3 regions of the Paenibacillus apii genome follow, and region 3 is predicted to be linked to each of the others. Evidence: riboswitches for the same ligand, from Rfam matches in the RefSeq annotation. Region 3 holds a riboswitch; each other region holds the start of a gene.

Region 1 (4,506 bases), on a different contig from region 3:
GAATTGCTCTGCTGTTCAAAACCAGCGATTCCCCTTATCCTTACCGTAATCTTTTGTTCAAGGGAGTGGAATGATAGACCTCTGCCCGGCTGCCTCCCGCAACCTTTCCGGCCTGTCCTCCGTTTAGAATATGGCGGTTTCGTAAACCGTACTAGTTGGAGGTGCAGCTATATGACATTTACCAAAAAAGCGCTGGCAGCCGTTTCGATCAGCGCACTAATGATGCTGTCGGCAGGAAGCGCAGTCTTTGCCGCCGGAAGCGGATTCACCGATCTCGGCTCCGTTCAGGGCAAGGAGATGATCCAAAGCCTGAAAGACCGAGGGCTCGTAAAAGGAGTGGACGGCTCGCAGTTTAAGCCAGGTTCCTCCTTGAGCGCAGCTCAAGGTATTCAGTTTATAGCGGGAGGCCTGCAGCTCAGTCTGGCTGCCATAGACTTCATTAAGGCTCCCGTGGCCAGCGATATATTTACCAAAGTCAAAGACGACGCCTGGTATGCCGAAGCTTTTATCAACGCGCATTATAACGGTGTCGAAGTCCCGGCGGATATCGATCCCAAGGAACCGATGACCAAACAGCAGTTCACTGCCCTGCTCGTTCAAGGCCTTGAAAAAGCCGGCAATCTGCCGATGATCAAGCTGGCTCCGGCGAAAATCGCTGACGAAGACCAGATTGACCCTTCTTACCAGGGCGGCATTCAGCGCTCCCTCGCGTACAAGATCACCGCGCTCGACAAAGACGGTAAGTTTCATCCGGAGAGCAAGCTGACACGGGCTGAAGCGGCTGTCATGCTGTATAACGCCTTAGAGTATCTGAAAGCTCACGGCAATCGATAAACTGTTTAGTGAAACGCACTTGCCTCCTGTGCAGAAGGCATCCGTGCGTTTCTTTTTTGCCTGCGCAGACGAAATCATGAAAAGCGGTTTACTCCTGAAGCATTCCTTATTAAACTATTGAAGTAGTTTTCATATAAAAGGAAGTGTAGGCAATGTCCAATCATTTAAAGGCCGATTGCGCACAATGCTTCGGTTTATGCTGCGCAGCTTTGCCTTACGCCAAATCTGCCGATTTTGCAGCAGATAAAGCCGGAGGCATCCCCTGCCCCAACCTGCAGGCCGACTACCGCTGCGGGATCCATAATGATCTCAGAGCAAAAGGCTATAAGGGCTGTACCGTCTATGAATGCTTTGGCGCGGGGCAGAAAGTATCCCAAATTACTTATAAAGGAAAGGATTGGCGAAAAAATCCGGGTTCGGCCCAGGAAATGTTCGAGGTCTTTCCGATTATGCAGCAGCTGCATGAGATGCTGTGCTATTTGAATGAAGCATTGGAGAGGCAAGAGACCGGACCGATAAATACCAATTTGCGGGCAGCTCTGGAATCAACCGAGAATCTCACGAAGCTTGATCCAGTTTCGATTATCAAGCTGGACGTCCCCGCCCATCGGGCGGTCGTCAACGATCTCCTGCTCCAGACAAGTGAACGGGTGCGGGCCAATGTTCCGCCGCGGCATCATAATCACCAGAAAGCAAAACCCAAAATGAGCAAGAGAAACGACTATATCGGGGCCAATTTGCGGGAAGCCGATCTTAGGGGCGCCAACTTGAGAGGCGCACTGCTGATCGCGGCCGACCTCCGAAAGGTCGACATGCGACAGGCCGACCTGATCGGCGCCGATTTCAGGGATGCTGACTTAAGGGGAGCCGATCTCACGGGGAGTATTTTTCTTACGCAAGCACAAATCAACTCGGCTAAGGGCGATATTCATACGAAGCTGCCACCCTCGTTGACGATTCCCGGCCATTGGATGACCTAATGCCTGGAACGGCCCTTGTACTGTACCCTTGTGTTGTAAGCTTGCTTGGACCCAAACGATTCATTGAGGGACCTCAAGGGATATGGTATAGTTAGAATCAATAATAACCGAATACAAGACCGCAATTTCACTAGGGGAGTCACTAGACTGAGACGGAGCCGCGAGCTTCGGACCCTTGGAACCTGATCTGGATCATACCAGCGGAGGGAAGTGGAACCTGAGCTTTTACTTGACTGAAGCCGGACAGCTTGTGCTGATGTTCGGCGGATTTCTAAAGGCCCGTTCATTTCTCTAATGGAAATGGACGGGTCTTTGTTCATTTAAAGGAGGGTTGACCCGCTATCGAAGAACTTTTATCTCTTAAACGCCTTTCTTTTTCCTTTCCGCAGCAGAAGCCCGTATTTTCGGATCTGTCATTGACAGTCCACAAGGGCGAATTCGTCAGCATCGTCGGCGCCAGCGGCTGCGGCAAGAGCACGCTGCTGAAAGTGATAGCCGGACTGCTGAAGCAGTCTGCGGGAGACATCCGGCTTCGCGGCACCGACTCCGGCTCAGGCGCCAACCGGCTTGGCCATATCGCCTACATGCCTCAGCAGGATCTTCTTCTGCCCTGGCGGACCGTGCTAAACAACTGCCTGCTGCCGCTTGAGATTAAAGGCCAGGCCGCCAGCGGAACCAAGGCCAAGGCGCGTGACATGCTGAAGCGTGTCGGGCTCGCCGGATATGAGCTTGCTTATCCGCATGAGCTGTCCGGCGGGATGCGGCAGCGGGCCGCCTTTGTCCGCACGCTGATGAACGGTGGCGAATTGATGCTGCTCGATGAACCATTCGGCGCGCTCGACGCGATGACCAAGCGGGACATACACCGTTGGCTGCTGGAGCTATGGGGGAACCTTAAGCGGACGGTGATGTTCATCACGCATGATCTGGAGGAAGCGGTTCTGCTCAGCGACCGCATCTTTCTGATGCCTGCCGGAAGCGGCGGCGCCCTTCAGGAGATGAACGTCGGGCTTCCAAGGCCCCGCAGCATGCAAATGAACTTTGAACCCGGCTTTGTATCCTTACGGGCCGAGCTGGAGCGGAGGCTGTATGAAACGCGCGCCGTTTAAGGAAGGGATTCACCGCTCAGGCGCCTTCCCTCTCCTGTCGCTGTTGATTCTCGCCTTATGGGAAGCCGCAGTGCGCACGGAACTTGTTCCGTCCTTTATCCTTCCCGCTCCTTCCTCGATCTGGACGGCGCTCGTCCGAAACGCAGGGCTGCTACTGGGCACTCATCTGCCAGCCACCCTGGAGGAAGTCGCTATCGGCTGCCTGATGTCGGTGGCAGGCGGCATTTTGCTTGGAACCGGCATGCATCTGTCCCGGACGCTGGAGAAGGCGCTCTATCCATTGATTATCGTAAGCCAGACGATTCCATTGATTGCACTCTCCCCCATTTTTATTATGTGGTTCGGATATTCCCTGTGGAGCAAGGTTGCCGTCGTCTTCCTGACAGCGTTCTTTCCGGTGGTCGTCGGCGTCTACGACGGTCTGGGCAAAAGCCGCGGCGCCTACCAAGAGCTGCTGCTGACGATGGGCGCAAGCCGCAGGCAACTGCTGCTTAAGATCGGCGTTCCGCTGGCTCTCCCCTCCTTTTTCTCGGGGCTGAAGCTGACCGCAGTGTACTGCGTGATCGGCGCAACTATAGGCGAATGGCTCGGTGGGACTCGCGGTCTCGGTTATTACAGCCGCCGGATGGCCGGAAGCCTGCACAGCGCCGAAATGTTTGCCGCGATTGCCCTGCTCTCGGCGCTCGGCATCGCCCTTTTCCTCGCCGTCCGGCTGCTAGAACATCAGATTCTTAAGAAAAGAGGTACATATTGATGAAATTTTTTACCCGTAGTAAAGCTATGCTGCTGTCTGCCCTAACGATGCTGCTTGTGACAACCGCTTGTGGAGGCTCTTCGCCTTCAGGCGATGCGGCGGCTTCCTCCGCGCCCTCACAAGCCCCCATTGCATCGGCCAGCCCGGCCGAACCTGCTCACAAGCTGACGCTTATGCTCGACTGGTATCCGAACGCCGTGCATTCTTTTTTGTATACCGCCCAGGAACAGGGGTATTTCGCCAAGCAGGGGCTTGATGTAGAGATTCAAATGCCGGCCGACACGAATGACGCGCTGAAGCTCGTCGCCGCCGGCAAGGTTGATCTGGCGCTGAGCTACCAGCCGCAAGTGCTGATGGCCCGGGGGGAGAAGATTCCCGTCAAAACGCTGGCCTCCATTGTCCGTCATCCGCTGACCCACCTGATGGTGCCTGTGGACAGCTCCGTACATAGCCCTAAGGATTTGGCAGGCAAAAATGTCGGCTATTCCTCCATCCCGCTCTATGAGGCGATAGTCAAAACGATGGTCAAGACCGATGGCGGAGATCCGGACAAAGTGAATTTTGTGGATGTGGGCTACGATTTGATCCCGGCCATTTCCACCGGACAGACCGACGCCATTATGGGAGCATTCATCAACCACGAGCAGCTTATTTTGCAAAAAGAAGGCCATCCCGTCAATTCCATCGACCCGGCGAAATATGGCGTACCCGACTATTCCGAGCTGGTGCTGGTCGCAAGCGACGAAGGAGTCGGCACCCGTAAGGACGATTTCAGCAAATTTTTGGCAGCGATGCGGGAAGGCCAGGCGTATGTAAAAGAGCATCCTGA
Region 2 (4,506 bases), on a different contig from region 3:
TAAGTGTTCTGAGTTCGCTGATGAAGTAATCAAACACATGTAGTGAGGACGATCACATTGGCCATCAAACGTGTAAAAAATGTAGCGCCTGTAGTCAATGTGTGACGAATTGACAAAAATATGAACGGCATCCCCATTTTATTTCGATAAAATGGGGATTTTCTTTTGAGAAGCGGTGGCAATTGGTTATAATATTTACGAATGTAACTTATATCATAGACTTATCGGGAGGGATCTGATATGGATTGGGATGTTTTAATGTTCTTACATATGATCGGCATGCTGGCGTTGGGATTCTACCTGGTGCTGCCTTTCATCCTAGGCCGGCTGGAGAAGCTTTCTCCCGCGGCCAAAGAGGGGGCGCTTAGCGCCATTACCGGATTTAACCGTTTCGCCCAATACGGCCTTGTTGTCCAACTGCTAACAGGAGGCTATCTGATGACCAAAGCAGATGTTTCGGTTCCGTGGATGATTATCGTAACGCTGCTGCTGCTCGCGATGTTCGCCCTGGGCGGCATTATGAGCAAACCGCTTCGGTTGGCCGCCTCAGGCATGAAGCAGGGCCGAAATGTATCCATCGAAACCGGCAAAATCCGCACGTTGAGCGCACTGCTGGCGGTATGCTTGCTGGTTATACTGTTCTTTATGGCTTTTGACGAGATTATTTAAGCCGCGCGTACAGCCGTAACGTATTGCCGCTTCCTTACGGGGCGGTTTTTTTGCGCTTTGGGGGACGGCGCTCTTAGGTTCCTGTCTAGCGTAATGGACAAGCTTCCAAATGAGCTGGTCTTCGGCTGGGCTGGGGCAGGCCTGTTTGAGCCTCCGGCAAATGGTTAATTTAAATATCGTAAAGGGAACGCATAATTGCACATCCCAAAGACATCCTAAGGAAAGTCTGAGCTTTTGCAAACTTTCGAAAGGAGAATGAAAGATGTCCAATAGCAGTCAGCAAACCCAGAAGACGCTGCCACCGCAGCATCAGGACCGTCAACCCGGCCTGGAATCGGAAATGACGCCGCGGCCTAAATATGAGCCGGCGGCATATAAAGCGGCCGGCAAGCTGCTTGGCAAAGCGGCGCTCATTACAGGCGGTGACAGCGGGATCGGCCGCGCGGTTGCCGTGGCTTTTGCCAAGGAGGGGGCCGATGTGGTCATTTCCTATCTGAATGAGCACACTGATGCCGAGGAGACGAAGCGGCAAGTCGAGCAGGAAGGGCGCAAATGCATTCTCATATCCGGCGATATTGGCGTTGAAGCCTTCTGCCAGGATCTCATGAACAAATCGGTGGAGGGTCTTGGCAAGCTGGACATCCTCATCAACAATGCCGCGGAGCAGCATCCGCAGGAAAAGATCGAGGATATTACTTCCGAGCAGTTGGAGCGGACGTTCCGCACGAATATTTTCTCGATGTTCTATTTGACGAAAGCGGCGATGCCTCATTTGAAAGAAGGCTCCACCATAGTCAATACGACATCGATTACGGCATACAGAGGAAACCCTCAACTGCTGGACTATTCGTCAACTAAAGGCGCCATCCTTGCCTTCACTCGCTCGCTTGCCATGAATCTGGCCGACAAAGGCATTCGCGTCAATGCCGTCGCGCCGGGTCCGATCTGGACACCGCTCATTCCGTCCACCTTTGACGAGAAAAAGGTCAGCGAGTTCGGCTCCACCCAGCCGATGAAGCGTCCGGGACAGCCGGAAGAGCTGGCGCCGGCCTATGTCTATCTGGCCTCCGATGATTCGACGTATGTGACCGGCCAGGTTATGCACGTCAATGGCGGCGAAATCGTGAACGGCTAACCGTTCACGCCGTGAAATCAACCGCGTCGGCGGTAGGGTACAAAGCCTCCGGTTCGCTAGTGCGGCCGGGGGTTTTTTTCACGGAAGGGGTATGATGAGAAGGAAGAATATGCTATGCTGTAGAAGATTCATAACCGTATAGCGATTGACACTAGGGGTGCCGCATGGCTGAGACGAACGTGATTGTTCGGACCCTTTGAACCTGATCTGGATTGTACCAGCGTAGGGAAGTGGAGAGTGAATAGCTGCATCCGGGCCTCATCTGAGGTTCGAACCAATCCGCAGTTTTCGGCCGCCTTCCTTCGGAGGGCGGCTTTTTTGGCGCGATTAATGAAATTTGGAAGGAGAGGATGGCTGTGCATGCGGCACTAGATCCCCTTAACCGGCGTTCCACGGCTGCGGGCATTAAAGACAGTGATCCCGAGATTCATCTTATTTCCGGCGGCGGGACGCGGCTGGACAAGTTTCTGCTGATTGCGGAAACGGTCCATTCATGGGTCGATTACATCCATTTGCGAGAGAAAGCATGTACAGCGAATGAGCTGTACCAAGCTGTGAAGGAGATGACACGGCGCGGAGTGCCGCTTGCCAAAATCGTCGTGAACGACCGGCTGGATGTCGCGCTGGCTGCGGGAGCCGGCGGCGTCCAGCTTGCGGGGCACAGCCTTCCTCCTGCAGCCGCCCGTCCGCATGCCCCGGGGCTGCGCATCGGCCGCTCCGTCCATTCTCCAGCAGAGGCGGCTGCCTCCGCGGGCGAAGGGGCGGACTACTGCCTCTACGGGCATGTGTACGCCTCGGCCAGCAAGCCGGGCTTACCCGGCCGGGGCCTGGACCGACTCGCGGAAACCGTCCGGGCCTGCCCGGTTCCGGTCATCGCGATCGGCGGCATTGAGCCGGGAAATGCAGGGCAAGTTCTCTCAACCGGCGCGGCGGGCATTGCCGTGCTCTCGGGCATCTGCGGCGCCGCCGATCCGGCCGCGGCGGCAATGGCTTACCGCGCCGCGGTCCAGGCGGCCCGGCTTGAAAGGAGGTGAAGGCCATGATGCTGTATATCAACGGCAGTGAGACCAGGCTTGACGAAGCATGCGGGACGCTTGCGGATTTGCTGAGCCGTCCCGAATGGAAGGAACGACGGATGATCGTGGAACTGAATGGGATCATCGTGGGCAAGGACGATTACGGGCAGGTCACGCTGGCCGACGGGGACCGTGTCGAGCTGGTGCATTTTGTGGGAGGAGGCTGAGGATGAGGTGATTTCCGCCGGAGAGGACAGATACAGCAGGCAGGAACGCTTTTATGGAATCGGAATCGAGGGCCAGCGAAAGCTTGCCCGGGCGAAGGTGCTCATCATTGGCGCCGGGGCGCTTGGCTCTGCATGCGCGGAGACGATGGTGCGCTCGGGCGTCGGTAAGGTGACGCTTGTGGACCGGGATTATGTGGAGTGGAGCAACCTGCAGCGGCAAAATCTGTACAGCGAGCAGGATGCGGCGGAGCGGATGCCCAAAGCGGTGGCGGCGGCACGCAGGCTGCGCAGCGTCAACTCCTCCGTAAAGGTCGAAGGAATAGTAGCGGATATTACAGCGGAGGAGATCGGCCTCTACACGGGGGATGTAGACCTTATACTCGATGCGGCGGACAATTTCGAGGTGAGGATGATTGTCAATGATATTGCCGCAAGGGACGGCATTCCCTGGATCTACGGCGCCTGCACCGGCAGCTACGGGATTTCCATGACCATTGTCCCCGGGCAGAGCGCCTGCCTGCACTGTCTGCTGGACGGGCTTCCGGCCGGAGGGGATACCTGCGACACGGCGGGTATTATCGGTCCTGCCGTACAGATGACCGCCGCCTATCAGACGGCCGAGGCGCTGAAATGGCTGTCGGGGAACAGCGGTGCACTCCGCGGAACGCTGGTCTCCTTCGACCTCTGGGCGAACCGCCACTCGTCTGTGGATACGGCAAGGCTGAAGCGGGCCGATTGTCCGTCCTGCGGCGACAAGCGGACGTATCCGTATTTGTCGCCGGGCAGCCATTCCAGAACGACCGTGCTCTGCGGGCGGGATACGGTGCAGATTCGCCCGCCAAGTCCGGCGAGACTGGATTTGGAGGAGTGGGAGCGGCGGCTTTCCGCTTACGGCCGGGCCGAGCGCAATCCGTATATGCTTTCACTGACGCTGGAGAAGCACCGTCTGGCGGTCTTTCCCGACGGAAGGGTGCTTGTTCACGGAACGGGAGATCCCGCCGAAGCCCGTTCGCTTTATCACCGCTATTTTGGCTGACCGCTCTATTATCAGGAATGGGAGGATGAAATAATTATGCAGGATGCTTTACATATCGGGGGCAAGGCCCTTTCCAGCCGTTTGTTCATCGGAACCGGCAAATACAACCGTAATACGCTTATACCGGAAGTAATCGCGCGTTCAGGCTCCGAAGTGATTACGGTCGCTCTGCGAAGAGTCGATCCGTCGTCGAACGAGGAGAATATTCTGAGCCATATTCCGCCGCACATGACCCTGCTGCCGAATACTTCCGGCGCGCGTACCGCGGAAGAAGCCGTGCGCATTGCCCGGCTGGCCAGGGCGGCAGGAATGGGGAACTGGGTCAAGATTGAAGTCATCAACGATCAGCGGTACTTGCTGCCCGATAACCTGGAGACAATCCGGGCTACGGAGATTCTGGCCGCCGAAGGCTTTGTCGTTCTT
Region 3 (4,506 bases):
GTTCGGGTTGGTCTGCAATTCTTCTACTTTATGCGTCTTGCGGTCAGTGGCCAAATAGAGGTTCAGCCCTTCATGAAAGACGGCCATATAACGGACCTTCGGCTTGGCGCCCGCTTCGATGGTACCGAAAGAACCGAATTTATTGTCGTCCAGCGCCTTGATTATACGTTGTTCCAATTCGTTATTGTCCATGAATATCCCAATCTCCTTTCTTTTCAAGCCAAGAGATACGTAAGCTTAAGCGGGTCGATACAATATAATGTGCCCTGATGGGCAGAATGAATCCTGAATGGAAAAGATTTACTCGGGGGCCTGAGCTCCTTTTTCAACGGTATGCGGACGGTGTAAATACTATTGACGACTACCCGCAAATTCAGGAGGACTGCCACCCATGAATCAAATCTTGGACGATCCCATTCTGCATACCGCCCTCCTTCAGTTTATTTTCCCCTTCTCGATTAAGCAGACCCAGGGACAGGAGCTGGAGGCACAGCTGAAGCGGGACGGGTTTACCCCGTTTTTTCTGAATAATAAAGAACTGCAGGACGATTATTACGGAGATGGCTACTGTGTCTCGCACGAGAGCATGGAGCGTTCCTATATGCCGTTCGCCGCGCATGTGCTGTTTCCGTACCGGGAGGACAAAGATTCATTCCGCCGCTTTTCCCGGGTGAATGGCCTGAGCTGCCGGATGGAAATGCCGCAGGGCTCGGTACCCTTCCAGGTGCTCTCGACGGATGTGTTCATTTGTCCGTTCCAGCTCGGCTTTCTGACCATACGGACGATGATCGACGACAAGAGGTTTCCGCTCAGCTTCGCTCTGGAGTTCGCCGACCGGTTCCGCTCGCTGGAAAATGTAAAGGAAGCGGACGAGGCATCCCGCATCTTCTGCGGAGAACGGATGTTTAACCAAATGGAGGATTTTATCTTCAAAAATCTGGTGAACGGTCTGGGAGAGTTCCTCGACCAGTCGGAGCTGGACGGGGCTTACTTCGAGACGCTGCCTTTTTTCGTGGATGAGCGGATGATGGTTCAGGCCTTTTACGGATTCGAGGAAGGGGAGAACATCAGCCGCGAAACATGCTACCGGGCTTCCCAGCTTGACGGGATGAAAGCGGACGGACGGCCCTATACGAGCGCGAGCAGCGAAGAATATATCGGGGAATACTGCCGGAAGCACCGGTACGGACGCTGGGGTCCGGATACCTACTACATGACGAACGAACAGACCTTCTGCTGCCTGAGCCGCAGTGATTCCGAAACCGCAGTGAAGCTGGCCAATCAAATGTATGGCGAATATTATTACGGCCTGCTGCTTAGCCTTTTTCACAAGATCGTGCTGCTGAAGCTGTCCAATGTGCACTCGCGGCTGCGGATCGAGCATGATTACGAGGAAATCGAGGATTTGATCTACTATATTAACAAGTTCTCCGCCAAATTTTATTTCCTTGAGCTGATCTCACAGACGCAGGGCCGTGAAATCTTCTTTCAGCTGCGCAAAGTGTACGGCAATGACGCACTGTTCGAGGAAGTGAAGCAGACGCTGGCCGATCTGTTCCAGTATCAGGAGACGTTCCAGGCCAAGCGCCGCGACAACCTGCTGATGATTCTGACGGTATTCACGGTCGTTAGCGGCATTTACGGGATGAATCAGGTCATCGAGGACTTAAAGGGAAACATCGACTGGGGCAAAATGCTTCAGTATTCCGTATTCGAATACATCGCACTGCTCTTGACCTTCTGCGGCATCATCGTCAGCGGCGTTCTGACGCTGCGCGAGCTGCGGAGCGGGATCAAAAGCCGCCGCCGGAAGAAGCTAGAATAGCCGTCAGGCTGGACAATCCCGGAACCTTGCGTCTATAATTACACCGTAAGCAGTAAGAAATACCCGCAAACTTCATACCGCCTTGGGGTGCTGGAATTACGGCCGGCTGAGAGTGTATCCCGCAAGATACTGACCCTTATACCTGATCTGGATAATGCCAGCGTAGGAAAGTCCAAAAGCGTGTGGTCCCGATAGACCGCCGCCGTTATGCACTCCGCAGCGTCCCGAATATTCAGGGACGCTTTTTTGGCTTTGTTTCTTGGCACCAAGGAGAGAACGCAAATTTCCGGGTCCGCCGGCCGGTCCCGCAATTTGCGGATCAGTTATCATGAAGACGGGAATACCCGCCGCTTCGGGCTTCGCCGCCCGGGATGGCAATACAAAGGAGAGACGATATAATGGGAGTCAAAAAATGGTTAACACTGTCCCTGGCCAGCTTGCTCATCCTGACGGCAGCAGGCTGCGGCGGCAATAATTCGGGAGGAAACGCCGGCGGCGCTCAGGGAACCCCTGCTTCTGCATCGCCGGAGGCATCGGCTTCCGCCGAAAGCTCGCCCAAAGCGGCGACGCCGGTAAAGGTCGCGCTCGACTGGACGCCGAACACGAACCACACCGGGCTGTATGTTGCCAAAGAGCTCGGCTACTACGCGGAAGAAGGCCTTGACGTTGAGATTGTGCAGCCGGGAGCGGCGGGCGCGGATACGATGGTCACCTCGGGAGAAGCCGCCTTTGGCGTCGGCGCGCAGGACAGTCTGACGCTGGCCCGCATTCAGGGCGTTCCGCTCGTATCTATCGCGGCGATTATCCAGCATAACACGTCGGGCTTTGCGGCTCCGGTTGACCGGGGCATCAAGTCGCCGAAGAATTTTGAAGGCAAAACCTACGGCGGCTGGGGATCGCCGGTCGAAGAAGCTTCCATGAAGGCGATTATGGACCCGGTTGGCGGCGATGTGAAGAAGGTCAAGCAGGTCACGATCGGCGAGGCCGATTATTTTACGGCCGTTAAGCGCGACATTGACTTTGCCTGGATCTTCTACGCCTGGACCGGTATTGAGGCGAAGCTGCGCGGTGAGCCGCTCGATATGCTCTATTTGAAGGATTACGCGCCACAGCTCGATTACTACACGCCGGTGCTGACGACAAGCGAGAAAGAAATCGCCGAGAATCCCGAGGTGGTTAAAGCCTTTTTGAAGGCGACATCCAAGGGGTATCAATACGCAATCGACCATCCGAAAGAGGCTGCCGATATTCTGATCAAGGCGGTTCCCGATCTGGACCCTAAGCTTGTTCAGGCCAGCCAGGAATGGCTCAGCCCGAAATACAAGGACGATGCTGCCCGGTGGGGCGAGCAGAAAGCCTCTGTATGGAAAGATTACGCCGATTGGATGTACGGGCTGAAGCTGCTGGAGAAGCCGCTTGAGGCCGACAAGGCGTTCACGAACGATTTTTTGCCGGACGGGCAGTAAGCTTAATAGAGTTAAAATCTTGATTCACGGGGTTCACCATTAACGGTATGAAAGTATTAAGGTCATGAAAATATCAACGTCATGAAAGGATGATAGGCAATGGCAAGCACGCTGCTGAGCATTCAGGTAATTCCGAAGACGCCGGGAGGCGAGGATGTAATTCCTTATGTGGACAAGGCGATTGAGGTCATTCAGCGCTCCGGTGTGAAGCATCAGGTGAACGCACTGGAGACGACGATGGAAGGCGAGCTCGCCGACCTGCTCGAAATTGTCCGGGAGATGCAGGAGGCGCTGATCGAAGCAGGCTGCCCCAGCGTGATCTCGCAAGTGAAGATCGCCCATAACCCGGGCGGAATCAGCATGGACAAGCTGACGGAGAAATACCGCCCGTGAGCTCCCGTTGGAGACAAATCTGGCCGCCCTTTGTGGCGGTCCTCTTGTTTTTGGCGGTCTGGCAGGTGTCGGTCTCCTGGTTCCATGTGGAAAAATGGATGCTGCCCGCTCCCTCCGACATTTGGCGGGAAGGCATGGCCAGCGCTTCTTCCCTTAAAGGGCATACGCTTGCGACGCTGCGGCTCACGCTGATCGGCTTTCCGCTCGGGGTAGCGGCGGGGCTGATCTGCGCCGTGCTGCTGCATATTGTGCCTTGGACGGCCCGCGCGCTGTACCCGCTGCTGATCCTGAGCCAGAACGTGCCGGTGATCGCGCTGGGTCCGCTGCTGGTCATCTGGTTCGGCTTCGGGCAGCTGCCTAAGATTATTCTCATCGTTCTGGTGTGCTTCTTCCCCGTGGCGGTCGCGGGCCTGAGCGGGCTGGCCCAGACCGACCGCATGATGCTTCAATTCATGAAGATGGCGGGCGCCGCGAGGCGGCATATCTTCACCAAGCTGGAGCTGCCCCATGCGCTGCCCTCGCTGTTCTCCGGCATCAAAATATCCGCCGCCTACGCCGTAACGGGCGCTGTGGTCGCGGAGCTAATCGGCGGGAATCAGGGGCTCGGCTACTATATGCAGATCCAGAAATCGGCGTACCGCACGGACCGGATGTTCGTCGCCATTATTCTAAGCGTGCTGCTGAGCCTGCTGCTGTTCGCCGCCGTTGTCCTGCTGGAGAGATGGCTCGTCCGCTGGAAGCCTCGGCGGGATGCCTAGACAGGGTCGCATAGAACGTGTGTAGAAAAGCTGCATGGAAAAGAGGTATAGAAGGAGGCTGCTG

What was found. Region 3 has a riboswitch for thiamine pyrophosphate ahead of G5B47_RS22070 (ABC transporter substrate-binding protein). Riboswitches for the same ligand answer to the same signal wherever they lie in the genome.
Region 1: another riboswitch for thiamine pyrophosphate. It lies ahead of G5B47_RS12580 (ABC transporter ATP-binding protein); the one in region 3 lies ahead of G5B47_RS22070 (ABC transporter substrate-binding protein).
Region 2: another riboswitch for thiamine pyrophosphate. It lies ahead of G5B47_RS11780 (thiamine phosphate synthase); the one in region 3 lies ahead of G5B47_RS22070 (ABC transporter substrate-binding protein).

Annotation. Positions count from the first base shown of each region.
Region 1 covers NZ_JAAKGU010000005.1:89,270-93,775, forward strand. Annotated here, with positions in the region: gene G5B47_RS12565 (hypothetical protein) at 1-74, shown strand, start outside; gene G5B47_RS12570 (S-layer homology domain-containing protein) at 172-834, shown strand; gene G5B47_RS12575 (pentapeptide repeat-containing protein) at 987-1,814, shown strand; TPP riboswitch at 1,937-2,040, shown strand; gene G5B47_RS12580 (ABC transporter ATP-binding protein) at 2,231-2,923, shown strand; gene G5B47_RS12585 (ABC transporter permease) at 2,904-3,677, shown strand; gene G5B47_RS12590 (ABC transporter substrate-binding protein) at 3,677-4,506, shown strand, end outside.
Region 2 covers NZ_JAAKGU010000004.1:338,144-342,649, forward strand. Annotated here, with positions in the region: gene icd (NADP-dependent isocitrate dehydrogenase) at 1-43, shown strand, start outside; gene G5B47_RS11770 (hypothetical protein) at 241-669, shown strand; gene G5B47_RS11775 (SDR family oxidoreductase) at 932-1,804, shown strand; TPP riboswitch at 1,948-2,050, shown strand; gene G5B47_RS11780 (thiamine phosphate synthase) at 2,155-2,838, shown strand; gene thiS (sulfur carrier protein ThiS) at 2,844-3,047, shown strand; gene G5B47_RS11790 (ThiF family adenylyltransferase) at 3,055-4,083, shown strand; gene G5B47_RS11795 (thiazole synthase) at 4,120-4,506, shown strand, end outside.
Region 3 covers NZ_JAAKGU010000013.1:135,494-139,999, reverse strand. Annotated here, with positions in the region: gene G5B47_RS22080 (pyridoxamine 5'-phosphate oxidase family protein) at 1-192, opposite strand, end outside; gene G5B47_RS22075 (hypothetical protein) at 392-1,825, shown strand; TPP riboswitch at 1,899-2,011, shown strand; gene G5B47_RS22070 (ABC transporter substrate-binding protein) at 2,224-3,291, shown strand; gene G5B47_RS22065 (thiamine-binding protein) at 3,391-3,684, shown strand; gene G5B47_RS22060 (ABC transporter permease) at 3,681-4,442, shown strand.